Regions from separate parts of the Collinsella sp. AM44-11 genome, predicted to be linked through region 2. Evidence: riboswitches for the same ligand, from Rfam matches in the RefSeq annotation. Region 2 holds a riboswitch; the other holds the start of a gene.
What was found. Region 2 has a riboswitch for thiamine pyrophosphate ahead of thiM (hydroxyethylthiazole kinase). Riboswitches for the same ligand answer to the same signal wherever they lie in the genome.
Positions count from the first base shown of each region.

Region 1: it holds a riboswitch for thiamine pyrophosphate, as region 2 does, so the genes downstream of both, thiC (phosphomethylpyrimidine synthase ThiC) here and thiM (hydroxyethylthiazole kinase) in region 2, are expected to answer to the same signal.

Region 1 covers NZ_QSFE01000003.1:161,815-169,120, forward strand. The annotation lists gene polA (DNA polymerase I) at 1-264, opposite strand, end outside; gene DW943_RS03270 (aminopeptidase) at 431-1,828, shown strand; gene DW943_RS03275 (YaaA family protein) at 1,932-2,741, shown strand; gene DW943_RS03280 (hypothetical protein) at 2,782-3,297, opposite strand; TPP riboswitch at 3,361-3,476, shown strand; gene thiC (phosphomethylpyrimidine synthase ThiC) at 3,469-4,803, shown strand; gene thiD (bifunctional hydroxymethylpyrimidine kinase/phosphomethylpyrimidine kinase) at 4,982-5,812, shown strand; gene DW943_RS03295 (pentapeptide repeat-containing protein) at 5,958-6,569, opposite strand; gene DW943_RS03300 (SGNH/GDSL hydrolase family protein) at 6,649-7,306, opposite strand, start outside.
Region 2 covers NZ_QSFE01000006.1:53,959-61,264, reverse strand. The annotation lists gene DW943_RS05320 (hypothetical protein) at 1-14, shown strand, start outside; gene DW943_RS05315 (alpha/beta hydrolase) at 222-887, shown strand; gene DW943_RS05310 (uracil-xanthine permease family protein) at 945-2,279, opposite strand; gene DW943_RS05305 (5-methyltetrahydropteroyltriglutamate--homocysteine S-methyltransferase) at 2,402-3,535, opposite strand; gene DW943_RS05300 (LysR family transcriptional regulator) at 3,691-4,587, opposite strand; gene DW943_RS05295 (HAD-IIB family hydrolase) at 4,598-5,506, opposite strand; TPP riboswitch at 5,570-5,680, shown strand; gene thiM (hydroxyethylthiazole kinase) at 5,732-6,571, shown strand; gene DW943_RS05285 (thiamine-binding protein) at 6,575-6,916, shown strand; gene DW943_RS05280 (thiamine phosphate synthase) at 6,913-7,306, shown strand, end outside.

The sequences.
Region 1 (7,306 bases), on a different contig from region 2:
CAGGTCGGGGTCCATGGGCGGGCGCTGCGCCTTGTACTGCGGCAGCATCTCCATACGCACGCGCGGCTTGCCCTTGTCAAACGCCACGACAACGCCGTCGGGATTAAAGGCATCGATCATCTTGAGGAACATGTTCAGAAAACCAAAGATCGCGTTGGTGGGGCGACCGTCCGGCGCGTTCATGGTCGGCGGCACGGCGTGGAAGGCGCGATGCATGAGCGAGTTGCCGTCGATGACGGCAAAGGTACGGCGCTTTTCAGACATATTGAATACCTCGCTTTGGGCTGGGCACGGTTTGCTCACACCAGTTTACACGCTCCCCGCCCCGCGGCCACCGCACATCAGGCTTCCCTGCCGCCGCGGGCCCGCGCGTGATACGATGGCTCACGGTACATCAACCAGCACGATCGATCCGAAAGGAGCCTGCGTCATGGAGCGTCCCTGCGCATGGAAAAAGTACACGCCACAGCAGATCGAGGAGCTCGAGGAGCTTTGCCGCGGCTATAAGCAGTTTTTGAGTGAGAACAAGACCGAGCGCCTGTGCGTCAAGGCCGGTATCAAGATGGCCGAGGAGGCGGGCTACGTCAATCTGGAGACCGTGATCGCCGAGGGCCGCGCGCTCAAGGCCGGCGACAAGGTGTACGCCGCCAACCACGGCAAGGACCTCATGCTCGTCAGCCTGGGCACCGCCCCGCTCGAGCAGGGCTTTAACATCCTGGGCGCCCACGTGGACTCGCCGCGCCTGGACCTCAAGCAGAACCCCGCCTTCGAGGCCGGCGACATGGCTTATCTCGACACGCACTACTATGGCGGCGTCAAGAGCTACCACTGGGTCGCTTCCCCGCTCGCACTCGTGGGCGTCATCTGCAAAAAGGACGGCACCACCGTCGACATCAACATCGGTGACAAGGCCGACGACCCGGTCTTTACCATCTCCGACCTGCTGATCCACCTCTCGAGCGAGCAGATGGCCAAGCCCGCCAAGGACGCCGTCGACGCCGAGATCCTCGACGTGATCGTGGGCGGCCGCCCCGTCAAGTTTGACGAGGACGACAAGGACGCTCCCAAGGAGCCCGTCAAGCAGATGTTCCTGGATATCCTCAAGGAGCAGTACGACGTCGAGGAGGAGGACTTCCTCTCCGCCGAGATCGAGGTCGTGCCCGCCGGCCCCGCCCGTGACATGGGCCTCGACCGCTCCATGATTCTGGGCTATGGCCACGACGACCGTGTCTGCGCCTATCCGTCCATGCTCGCCCAGATCAACGTCGCCAACGTGGAGCGCACGAGCATCACACTCATCGTCGACAAGGAGGAGATCGGTTCCGTGGGTGCCACCGGCATGACGAGCCGCTTCTTCGAGAACACCGTCGCCGAGATCATGACGCTCGCCGGCGAGGATAGCCCGCTGGCCCTGCGCCGCGCGCTCGCCCGCAGCCGCATGCTCTCCTCCGACGTGTCCGCCGGCTTCGACCCGGGCTATGCCGGCAAGTTCGAGACCAAGAACGCAGCTTTCATGGGTCGTGGCCTGTGCTTTAACAAGTACACGGGCAGCCGCGGCAAGGGCGGCTCTAACGACGCCGACGCCGAGTATGTGGCCCTCATCCGCGACATCATGGACGAGGCGGGCGTTGACTTCCAGACCTGCGAGCTCGGCCGCGTCAACGCAGGTGGCGGCGGCACCATCGCCTACATCATGGCCAAGTACGGCATGAACGTCATCGACTCTGGCGTTGCCGTCCTGTCCATGCACGCCCTGTGGGAGGTCGCTAACAAGGCCGATATCTACGAGGCCTATCGCGGCTACAAGGCCTTCCTCGAGCGCGCCTAACCAACCCTTCATCAGTTGCGGTGAAATACGGACTAAACTGGCCCATAAACGACCAAAACAGACCGTATTCCACCGCAACTTCCTTTTTGGCATAGGAGAGTTCATGCTCCAGGTCATCGTTTCACCCGCCAAGCAAATGCGCTCGGCCCAAGATGCTTTTGAAGTCCTGGGCATTCCACCTTTTGCGCACGAGACGGCTCGCATCCACCGCGCGCTGCAAGATATCGAGCGGAATGAAGGCAGCGGCGGTCTGCAGGCGCTATGGAACGTGAGTGACAAACTGCTGGGGCCTTGCCTCAACACCCTGCATGAGTTCGGGCCCATCTTGGGAAACGGCGATCTCGACAATCCCGCACTCGCCCGTCACCTCTCCCCTGCCGTCATGTCCTATCACGGCATTCAATACCAGAGCATGGCGCCCGAGGTGATGGATTCCGCGCAGCTCGCATGGCTGCAAGACCATCTGTGGATCCTCTCGGGCCTCTACGGGTGCGTTCGCCCCTTTCATGCCGTCGAACCGTATCGGCTGGAAATGGGCGCGAAGCTCGCCGTTGACGATGCCCGAGACCTCTACGCGTTTTGGAGCGACAAGCTCGCGCGGGTTATCGCCCCGGCAGGCTCAAACACCACGATCGTCAACCTCGCCAGCGTAGAGTATGCCAAAGCCGTTCTGCCCCATCTCGCGGGCGACGCCACGGCCGTCACATGCCTCTTTGGCGAGGGTATCCGCAACGGGAAGCCCATCCAACGGTCGACCGCCAGCAAAAAGGCGCGCGGCTCCATGGTGCGGTGGATGGCAGAAAACAAGCTCGAGGATGTAAGCGAACTTACCGCGTTCGACGTTGGTTATCGCCACTTTCCCGAGCTTTCAAATAAAAACACTTTGGTCTTCCTGAACGAGCAGGCCTTGTAGGACCACCGCTACTTTTGAATGTGCCGCCTAGGCACGGCGTCTATTCCGCCAAGCCGTCGGCTTTGGCAATTTCATTTGTCGAGCCGTCCTGATAGGTAATCTTGACATGCTCAACCTCGGACACCGCAACACCCGTCGGAGGCTCCAGGCGCCATTCCGTCAGCGCAATGTCCATGGTCGTGGGAACGTCCCCCTGATCTTTGAGCTCGACCGACAGCGTCTTAAGCGACGCATCGAAGGTCACGCGCTCGATCTCTTCACCAGGAATGGAGCCACCGCTCAGCTGCAGCTGCACAAACTCGTCGCGCGAATACCAATAGTCGCCCGGCGCGGCAACGGTATTGCCGCCCGTAACCTTCACTGTCATGATCGGCAGGGCATCGTCGGCCTCGAACTCCCATGCAGCGCCGCCGTGACCGCCAAACGTCCAGATACAAAAGGCAATCACCAGCACGGCAAGCACCGCAAAACCAATCGCGACAAGGCCATGGTGCGCACGGCTTTCCTCGGCCGATACATCCCATTGCGTCTCTCGATATAGATGCTTGTCTTCCATGTTCGCCTCCCCACAGGCACGCTCGTTAGGCCAATCGTACCCATTCGAGCTATACTTGAGCCCATTACATAAACGGGGAGCTTGCAGGACAAGACGGCAGGCTGAGACTGGGCGCGCCCGCCCTGACCCGCAAACCTGATATGGGTAATGCCAACGAAGGGAGCCGTGCCAATGAGCACACAGACCGAGCCCAAGCTCGTCACGCAAATCGACTTCGCCCGCGCCGGGCAGATCACGCCGCAGATGAAGAAAGTCGCCGAGCGCGAGCATCGCGACCCCGAGTACATCCGCGAGCGCGTGGCCGACGGCCGCATCGCCATTCCCGCCAACATCGTGCATATCAAAAAGGGCATGCGCGCCTTTGGTGTCGGCGAGGGCCTGTCCACCAAGGTCAACGTCAACCTGGGCATCTCGGGCGACAAGGCCGATGCCGCCGAGGAATGGAAGAAGGTCAAGATCGCCGAGGACTTTGGCGCCGACGCCATCATGGACCTTTCCAACTCGGGCAAAACGCGCCAGTTCCGCCAGCAGCTCATCGACGAGACGCCGCTCATGGTAGGCACCGTCCCCATGTACGACGCCATCGGCTACATGGAAAAGCCGCTGGTCAAGCTCACCAAGGACGACCTGTTCGAGGTCGTGCGCGCGCACGCCGAGGACGGCGTGGACTTTATGACCATCCACTGCGGCATCAACAAATCGGTCACCAAGACCTTTAAGGAGACCGGCCGCCTCATGAACATCGTCAGCCGCGGCGGCTCGCTGCTATTTGGCTGGATGGAGGTTACCGGCAACGAAAACCCCTTCTACGAGTACTTTGACGAGCTGCTCGAGATCTGCCACGAGTACGACGTGACCATCTCGCTCGGCGACTCCTGCCGCCCGGGCTGTCTCTACGACTCCAATGACGCCACCGAGACCGCCGAGATGATCGAGCTGGGCAAGCTGTGCAAGCGCGCCTGGGCCGCCGGCGTCCAAGTCATGGTCGAGGGCCCGGGTCACATGGCGCTCGACGAGATCGCCGCCAACATGAAACTGCAGAAGCGCCTGTGCCACAACGCCCCGTTCTATGTGCTCGGGCCGCTGGTGACCGATATCGGCGTGGGCTACGACCACATCACCGCTGCCATCGGCGGCGCTATCTCCGCCAGCTCCGGTGCCGACTTCCTGTGCTACGTGACACCGGCCGAGCACCTATGCCTGCCTAACGCCCAGGATGTGCTCGACGGCCTCATGGCCACCAAGATCGCCGCACACGCCGCCGATATCGCCAAAAAGGTGCCGCACGCCCGCGATATGGACGACAAGATGGGTCAGGCACGCCGCAAGCTCGACTGGGATGCCATGTGGGAGTGTGCTCTCGACCCGGTCACCGGTAAGAAGCGCTACGAGGAGTCCCCCGCCGCCACCGAGGGCACCTGCACCATGTGCGGCAAGATGTGCGCCGTCCGCACCGTTAACAAGGTGTTCGAAGGCACGACGATCGACCTCGGCATGGAGGACTAACTCGTCACCGGAGCCACAATCGGTAACATGGTGTTCGTCAATTGTTGACGTGTGAACATTTGCTTACATTTGCGTAAAGATTGCATCGCCCGCCCGGGTTCGACATAGAGTCGGCCCGGGCATCTTTATAATGCTGGCTTAAAGACCCATTTGATTCCGACCGAACAAGGGAGCAAACATGGATCGCAGTAAGGTACCTGCCGTTTTATCCATCGCAGGATCCGATTCCAGCGGTGGCGCCGGCATTCAGGCCGACATCAAGACCATCACGGCGCACCGCCTGTATGCCGAGACGGCCATCACCGCCATCACCGCACAAAACACGCTCGGTGTCACCGCCGTGCAGAATATCTCCCCTGATATCGTCGCTGCGCAGATCGACGCCGTATTTGACGATATCCGCCCAAGCGCCGTCAAGATCGGCATGGTTTCCTCTGCCGAGATTATCGAGGTTATCGCCGACCGCCTGAGCGCCTGGAACGCGACAAACGTGGTAGTCGACCCCGTCATGGTAGCCACCTCGGGCGCACGGCTGATTGCCGAAGATGCCGCCGAGGCGCTCACCCGCCGCCTGTTCCCGCTGGCGACGGTTATCACGCCCAATATTCCCGAGGCCATGGCCCTGCTCGACTACGAGGTCGACTCCGAGCGCACGCAGCAAAATGCTGCCATGCTCCTCGCCCGCCGCTTTGGCTGCGCATCCCTCGTTAAGGGTGGGCATCTTGTCAACGAGGCCAACGATGTATTGGCCGAACCCGCGCCACTCGATGACGAGGGCAACCATCTGGGCGATCCGCTCACCACGTGGTTCCGCCACAAGCGCATCGAGACCGACAACACACACGGCACCGGCTGCACGCTTTCGTCCGCCATCGCCTGCGCGCTGGCTCAGGGCATGGATCTTGCCGACGCCGTCAACGCCGGCAAGGCCTACCTAACGGGCGCTCTCGCCGCCGGCTTTGACATGGGCAAAGGCTCTGGCCCCGTCAACCACATGTGGCAGTACTAAATAGCCAGTAACCTGCCAAAAAGAGACAGGCTACCTTGCACCAAAAACCGTCGCAACATTCGATGAAAATCGTGCAAACGCGAAAAATCATCGGATGTTGCGACGGTTTGATTTTAGATAGCGGTCGAGCAAAGGGCCGGGGCGTCTAGTCGTCGGCGAGTTGAATTCCCAACAAACCCGAGAGTGCCAGCGCCTGCTCGGCATTGACCGTCAGGCCACGCAGCTCATGGTAATCGCCCGAAACAACGGGCGCTGCAAATGTACAGCGCGACACATCAACGCCGGAAAGCGACGTCTTGAACACATCAACACGCGTCAGGTCACAGCCATCCAGGCGTATCTGACCCAGCTTGGCACCCTGAAACGCAGCCTCTCTCAGACGTGTATCGCATGCTGTCATAGGGCCAATGCGTCCCTCCGAAAGGTTCGCATAGCTCAAATCGCACGATCCAAACGACACGCTCGACAGGCGCGCCTTGAGCAAGTTGAGTCCCGGTGCCGAGCAGTCAACGAAGTCGCAGCGGCTGAGCCAGCAGCCTTCCATGTTGCAGCGGATAAAGCGGCAACCGCGAAACACCACGTCGCGAAACGTCGAGCCGCTCCAGTCAACGCTATCGAACTCGCAAGATCGGAACACAACGCCATCGAAGGTCGCGCCGTTCGCCACGTCGTAGGCAAGATCCAAATCCTCAAAAGCGGTATTGGAGACGAGCTCATCGCCCTCGGCAAAGAGGTCGATGAGCTCGTCCATGCCCATATGGCAGCCAATCCGTTCGTTTACCCGGGCAAAACCACCACAAAGGTGCCTGTCCCCTTTGCGGTGGCTTGGGACCGTGCTACTCACCGAGCATCTCTTTGAGCTTGGCTGCCACGGCGTGACCCAGGCTCTCGTGGCTTTCGGGCATCATATGCAGATAGTCGATATCGCCCGGCTCGGCAAACTCGGCGGCATTCAAAAAGTCGCAGCCAAACTGCTCGGCCACGCGCGCATAGTACTCGCCAAAATGTTCAGATGCCTCGACGGAACGCTCGTCAAAATCGGTCATATATACATCGGCGATCTGCGGCTTGATCTTGATAGGAGCCATCAGCAGGATGCGCGGGCAAGGCGCAGCGTCGGTCCACGGAAACGCGCGGACGGCGCGAATCAGCGCCATGGCGCCACGGGCGATATCGGAAGCTGTCACGTTAAAGACCGTCTTACAGTCGTTGGTGCCCAGCATGATCACAATGGCGTCCAGCGGCTTATGAGCCTCGAGCAGCATCGGAAGCGCGCGAATGCCGTTGAGGTTAGTGTCCAGATGGCACATGTCGTCGCGTACCGTCGTGCGGCCGTTGAGGCCTTCTTCAATTACATGCCAGCCCTCGCCTAAGTCACGTTGGACCACGCCACACCAGCGCACATCCTGCGCATAGCGCACCGCGGTACCGTCGCGCATGCCCGCCGGATCGTAACCATAGGTGTTGCTGTCACCAAAGCACAGAACGTTTTTC
Region 2 (7,306 bases):
GTAAGCGCTCTTAGACGCCCCTGCGCACATGGCAGCTCCCGCGAAGGCCCCGAGCCCCAGCACCGTTTAACAACGCCACCGCCGAGCTCCCCTCCGGCGGTGGCGTTTTCCATATGCGTCCGCAGGGGATGCACGAGATTGTCTTTGGTCTAGCCCAACCGGCATACGCTGGCGTGCGACAATTGGGGCTGCCGATATCACAACACTGAGAGAAGCCTGTCATGGAAGCGCATCAAAAACAGATAACCGTTTATTCGAATCATACGGAAAGCGCGCCTGTCATCTACCTTCCTGTGGTCGTGGGCGACGGCAGCGAGGTTTATAAGTGTTGCCGAGAGCTCAACTGTCCGCCATTCGCCCTTGTCACCATTGGCGGGCTCGATTGGAATCGCGAGCTGAGCCCCTGGGCATGCGACGGGACCGTACGCGATGCCGAACCTTTCGGCGGCCAAGCTGCCGATTTTCTTGATGAGCTGCTGAATCAGATAATCCCCCAGGTCGAGTCGTCGCTTCCTCAGCCGCCCACCTGGCGCGGCATTGCCGGTTACTCGCTCGCGGGCCTCTTCGCACTCTGGTCCCTCTGGCAAACCGACGCCTTTGACCGCGCCGCGAGCGCATCGGGGTCGCTATGGTTTCCCGACTTTGTCGACCGTGCCAGCACGGCGCCATTTGCCGGCAGCCCGCAGGCTGTCTATCTGTCGCTCGGCAAAAAAGAGACCAAGACGCCCAACCGCATGATGCGGCATGTGCTCGACGACACGCGCGCGACGGAAGCGCTGCTCATCGCGCGCGGCATTCCAACAACGCTGGAGCTCAACCCCGGCAATCACTTTGCCCAAACCGATCTGCGCATGGCACGTGGCATCCACTGGATATTGGCGCATTAAAAATGGCGCCCGCGCGTACGCATGGGCGCCATTTTTTGATTCAGCTGGACGCAGTTGTTACTCAGCAGCCTCCTCAAGCTCGGAGACATCAAACTCAAAGTCGTTACCCGGCAGGATGGCGTTGAGTACAATGCCCACCAGCGAGCCCACGGCAAGACCGGAAAGCGAAATCGTCACGCCGCCCAATTCCAGCACGATGGCGCCGGCGGTGCTGTACGCAATGCCGAGCGAAAGCACGAGCACCAGGGCGGCCACCAGCACGTTGCGGTTATTTTGGAAATCGACCTGGTTCTCGATGAGGTTGCGAACGCCCACGGCGCTGATCATGCCATAGAGCACGAGCGACACACCGCCGATTACGCACGCCGGCATGGCGGCAATCACCGCAGCAAACTTGGGGCAGAACGAAAGCACGATGGCGCAACACGCGGCAATGCGAATCACGCGCGGGTCGAACACGCGCGTCAGGGCGAGCACGCCGGTGTTCTCGCCATAGGTGGTGTTGGCCGGAGCGCCAAAGAGCGAAGCCAGGATCGTGGCAAGGCCGTCGCCGAGCAGCGTGCGATGCAGACCGGGATCGGCGATGTAGTTACGCTCGCAGGTGGAGCCGATAGCCGAGATATCACCGATATGCTCGATCATGGTCGCAAATGCCAGCGGCATAATGGTGATGATGGCCGTCGTGGCAAGACCGCTATCGAACTGCGGCCCAAAGAGTGCAAACACGGTGTTATCCCACACGACGGGCAAGCCAACCCAGGGAGCGGCTGCGACGCCCGAGAAATCAACCTCGCCGAGCGCAGTCGCAACGGCATAGCTCACCACAACGCCCAGCAGAATCGGCACGATCTTGACCATGCCACGGCCCCAGATGTTGCAGATGACGATCACCGCCACAGCGACAACGGCAACAAGCCAATTAGTCTGGCAGTTGGCGATGGCAGAGCTTGCCAAGATCAGGCCGATGGAAATGACGATGGGGCCCGTCACTACCGGCGGGAAGAAGCGCATAACGCGCTTGGCACCAAACGCGCGAAACAGGGCCGCCAGCACCGGATAGAGCAGGCCGGCACAGGCTACACCTAGGCAGGCGTAGGGCAAAAGCTCGGCCTCGCCGTTGGGCGCGATTGCGGCATAACCGGCAATAAAGGCAAACGAAGATCCCAAAAACGCTGGCACCTTGCCGCGCGATAGGAAGTGGAAGAGCAGCGTGCCCAGGCCGGCAAACAAAAGGGTCGCCGAAACCGAAAGGCCGGTGAGCACGGGCACCAACACCGTGGCGCCAAACATGGCAAACAGGTGCTGCAGGCCGAGCAAGAACATGCGCGGGCGACCGAGCGACGACGCATCGTAGATGGCATCGGCGACGGCGGGCGTCGAGGATTGGGACATGGATGTCCTTTCATAATGGAAGGGCGCCCGGGCATATCGGATTACCTGCCCGAACGATACGATCCGAACCATTGTACGCGATGCATGCCGCTCCGACCACGACGCCCCTGCGAACGGCAGCACTACTTCCAGACACGCTCAGCAACACGCCTGACCAGCGCAATCTTTGCCCACTGCTCGTCCTCGGTCAGCTTATTGCCAATCTCGCAGCTGGCAAAGCCACACTGCGGAGACAGATACAGGTTCTCGAGCGGCACGTACTTTGCCGCCTCGCGAATACGCTCGACGATAACATCCTCGTTCTCGAGCTCTGCCACCTTGGTGGTCACCAAGCCCAGCACGACCTTCTTGCCGGGAGCAACGTACTTGAGCGGCTCAAAACCACCGGCGCGGGGCGTGTCGAACTCCAGATAGAACGCGTCAACGTCCTCATGCGCAAACAGATACGGCGCAATGGGGTCGTAGCCGCCCTCAAAAGCGTAGGTGGAGTGGTAGTTGCCGCGGCATACGTGCGTGTTGATGACCAGATCGTCGGGCTTGCCCGCGATGGCAGCATTGTTGAGTGCCACGCCCAGCTCGCTCACCTTTTGCAGGTCAACCGGGCTCATGCCAGTCTTGGACACAAAGTCGGTATCGCAGTAGATGCCCCAGGTGCAGTCATCAAATTGGATGTTGCGGCAGCCTGCGGCATACAGGTCGGCAATCACGGTGCGGTATGCTGCGGCAATGGCATCGACGAGCTCTTCGTCGGTCTTATAGACGGCGTGCAGACTCTCCTGCTGGCCATCGCAGCGGTCGAGCGTGACTTCGGAGAACGTCTGGATCGGTGCCGGAATGGTCTGGCGCGCGACCTGGCCCTTGCCCTCGAGCGCCTTGACGAACTTAAAATGCTCGACGAACGGATGATTCTCGCCGCTAATAGGACCGGTAACCACAGCGGTGTCGGCCGTCGTCTCCTCGTCATGGAACATATAACCCGTGCGTGAGGCGCGGCGCTCAATGCCGTTAAGGCCCCACATAAAATCGAGGTGCCAGTAGCTGCGGCGGTATTCGCCATCGGTAATTACCTGTAAGCCGGCTGCCTTCTGCTTGGCCACCAAATCGCAAATGGCCTCATCCTCGACGGCCTTAAGGCCGGAAGCGTCGAGTTTACCCGCGACATAGGCGGCACGGGCGTCCTTTACGGCCTGGGGACGAAGAAAGCTGCCGACGATATCGGCGCGAAACGGCGCGTTCGGTTGAATCAGGGTGCTCATAGATATCTCCCTTTGCATTGGTTGCTTTACTGGGACAGAGTATGAGCGCTCATATGGCTATCGTAAAATATACGTTTATAACAGTTTGATATAGATGCTTCCTATATCAGTTTGGACTGTCATAAAGATATTTGACCCGTGCGGAACGCAGCAATCTAGATGTGCTGACGAATCGCTTCGATATAGGCCTGCCCGTAGCGCGTAAGTGTCGTGTTCTTGCGCGTGATGATGCCGATCTCCATGTACTCGTCTACATCGAGCGGAATGGAGATAATACCGGGGCCGTTAAGTTCATGGCTTATCACACCCGAACACACCGTGTAACCGTTAAGGCCCATAGCCAAATTGAACAACGTCGCACGGTCGCGCACGCGGATATTCTTGCGGCGCTCAAACGTCGAGGTCAGTTCCTCGGAATAATAGAACGAGTTATAGCTGCCCTGCTCATAGGACAGGAACGGGTAGTCTTCCAAGTCCTCGAGCGTCACGCTGGAGCGGTCAGCCAACGGATGGTCGGCACACACAAAAACGTGCGGCGTGGCGCAGAAGAGCCCTTCGAACACGAGCTCGTTGACCGCCAGCATGCGCTCGATAACCTCGCGGTTATGCTCCGACAGATACAGGATGCCCAGTTCACTTTTCATATGCGCTACGTCCTCGATAATCTCGTGAGTCTGCTCCTCGCGCAGGGTAAAGTCGTAGCGCGCGGCATCGAACTCACGGATCACATCGACAAACGCATTAACGGCAAAGGAATAATGCTGGCAGCTCACACTAAAGTGCGGCACCTGCTCGGACGCGCCCTTGTACTTGCCCTCGAGCAGGTCGGCCTGGTCGAGCACCTGGCGCGCGTAGCCCAAGAAGGTCTCGCCTTCCTCGGACACAATGACGCCCTTGTTGGTGCGCTCAAAGATGTGCACACCCATCTCGTTTTCGAGATCGCGAATCGACGCGGTAATCGAAGGCTGCGACACAAAGAGCCGGCGCGAGGCCTCGGTGATGCTGCCGCATTCGGCAACTTTGACGACATATCTGAGCTGCTGAAGCTTCATAGCCTTCTCCCTAGACGTTCGTGATGCCAAGACCCGTCGCGTCCATCCGACGCATAAACGGCGGCATCTCCCCCGTCGCGGCGCAGGCGGCAATCTGATGCAGAGCCCCGGCAACCGCATCGTCTGCCGCAGCGCCGATATGCCAGCGCGCGGCAGCCGTGACGGCCTCGTTGGCATTGGCGACTGCAACGGAGTTGGGAACGGCATCGATCATGGGCAGATCGTTATCGGAATCGCCAAATACGGCCACCTCATCGGGCGTCAGGCCCAAAGCGCGCGCCAGCTCCAGCGCAGCGCAGCCCTTGTCCCAACCGGCCGGGAGAATATCGAATAGGCGCACGCGGTTGTTGGGAAACACAAGCGAGAGCTCCGGCACCTCAGCGGCAACGCGCTCGCGCAGCTCAGCGAGCTCTTCGCGCGAGCGGGCGCTCCAGATATTCGCCTTGTATACCGGGGCATCATCGACAACAGGACGGCACGGGGCCTCTTCGCCCTTGAGCCATGCGTTGCCGCCCGACTCCATGGCGCGACGCACGCGCTCGGGGTCGCTCGTCACGCAATAGGCATCGTTATCCCAAAAGTCGTCACCCAGGCTGTAGACCTTTAGATAGGTATCGTCGGTCTCTTGTTCGAGGTAATCGGCCAGACGCATCAGGGCATCGTTGTCGGTCGCGCGCGAAGCGACCGCCTGACCGTCGACAAACATGACCTGGCCGTTGCAGAACGCACCGGTCGAAAAGCACTCGGAACGAGTTTTGAACATCCAACCCATCGCGGACGGCTGGCGACCCGAAACCGGGCCAAAGTGCAGACCAGCCGTCTGCATGGCGCGAATACCCTCAATGGCGTAGTCACTGGCGCCGTCATGCCCGGCCGGAATCAGCGTATCGTCCATATCGGTCAGCACAAGTTTAATCATAAGGCCCCCTCGGTCATTCTTAATCCCGTCTATTGTACCGATGCGCTAGTATAGGGAACAACAGATTCGATGCGGGAGTGCCGGCGGTGCAAACCACAAGGCTGAGAGGGCATGGGGCCCAATCCTTTGAACCTGTCAGTTAATGCTGGCGTAGGGAGCATGCCGCCTTTTTAGGGGCGCTGTCTATGCACAGCGCCCCTTTTCTATGCCAAGGAGGCATGTGCAGTGATCGATTCGAAACAGCTCAAGCAAAACGTGGTCAAGGCCGTGGAGGAGATTCGCGCCACCAATCCGATGGCGGGCTCCATCACCAACACGGTGACGATTGACTTTGTCGCCAACGCGCAGCTCGCCGTGGGCGGATCGGCCGCCATGGTCTATCTGCCCGACGAGGGCGAGGCGCTCGTTGCCGGCGGCGGCGCCATCTATCTGAACATGGGAACGCTCTTCCCCATCTACGAGCAGACGATTCCCCGCGCGGCCAAGGCGGCACACGACGCCGGCAAGCCCTGGGTGCTCGATCCGGTGGGCCTGGGCATCGGCAGTCTGCGCACCCAGCTGGTAGGCGAACTCAAGCAGTACAAACCCGCCATCGTGCGCGGCAATGCCTCCGAGATTATCGCGCTCGCCGGCCTGTGGGGCCTTGAGGGCGAAGCGGCCGATCTGAGTCGCGTGCGCGGTGTCGATACCACCGACACGGTAGACGCCGCCCGCGGCGCCGCCGTGGCGCTCGCCCGCTACACCGGCGGCGCCGTTGTGGTCTCGGGCGAAGTCGACCTGATTACCGACGGCACGACCGTGGCCAAGTCCCACGGCGGCAGCCCGCTCATGTCCAAAATCACCGGCTGCGGTTGCTCGCAGGGCGGCGTGCTGGCCGTGTATGTCTGCGCCGCCGACCCGTTTACGGCGGCCATCTGCGGCACCGCCGCCTACAACGTTGCCGGCACGCGTGCCGCCGCCGTTGCCGATGCCCCGGCAAGCTTTAAGGTCGCCTTTATCGACGAGCTCTACCGCGCGACCGCCCAGGACATTGCCGATAACCAACTCGAGCTCGAGGAGGCATAAGGCATGTCCGAGCCCGCAACCAATGCCGGTATGAACACGCTCGTCGCCGTAGCCATCGCCCCGTGCGGCACCGGCGACGAGCTATCTGCCGAGGTCGCCGAGGTCGTACGCGTCATTCGCGAGAGCGGCCTTCCCAACCGCACCACCTCGATGTTCACCGAGATCGAGGGTGACTGGGACGAAGTCATGCAGGTCGTGCGCGACGCAACCTTTGTGTTGGCGAGCAAGGGCATCCGCACCGAAGTCGTGCTCAAGGCCGATATTCGACCCGGATTTACCGACACCATGACTGGCAAGCTCGAGCGCATGGAAGCGCAGATCAAAAAGCAGGAGGAAGCACAGTGAGCATCCGCGACAACCTTGATATCTCGGCCTATCTGGTACTCGGCCCCGAAAACACCCTCGGACGCCCCGTGGGCGATGTGGTGGCCCAGGCGCTCGACGCCGGCTTTACCTGCATTCAGGTGCGTTCCAAGGTGGCAAGCGCCCGCGAGATCATCGCACTGACGGGCGATGCCGCGCAGGCCATCGCTCAGGCCGGCAAAACCGGGCAGGTCGCGCTGCTGATCGACGACCGCCTTGACTGCGTACTTGCCGCACGCGAGCAGGGTATTGCCATCGACGGCGTGCATGTTGGCCAGAGCGACATCCCCGTCGAGGTCTGCCGCAAACTTTTGGGCCCCGATGCCATCGTGGGTCTTTCGGCCCGCTGCGAGGAGATGCTCGAGTACGTCA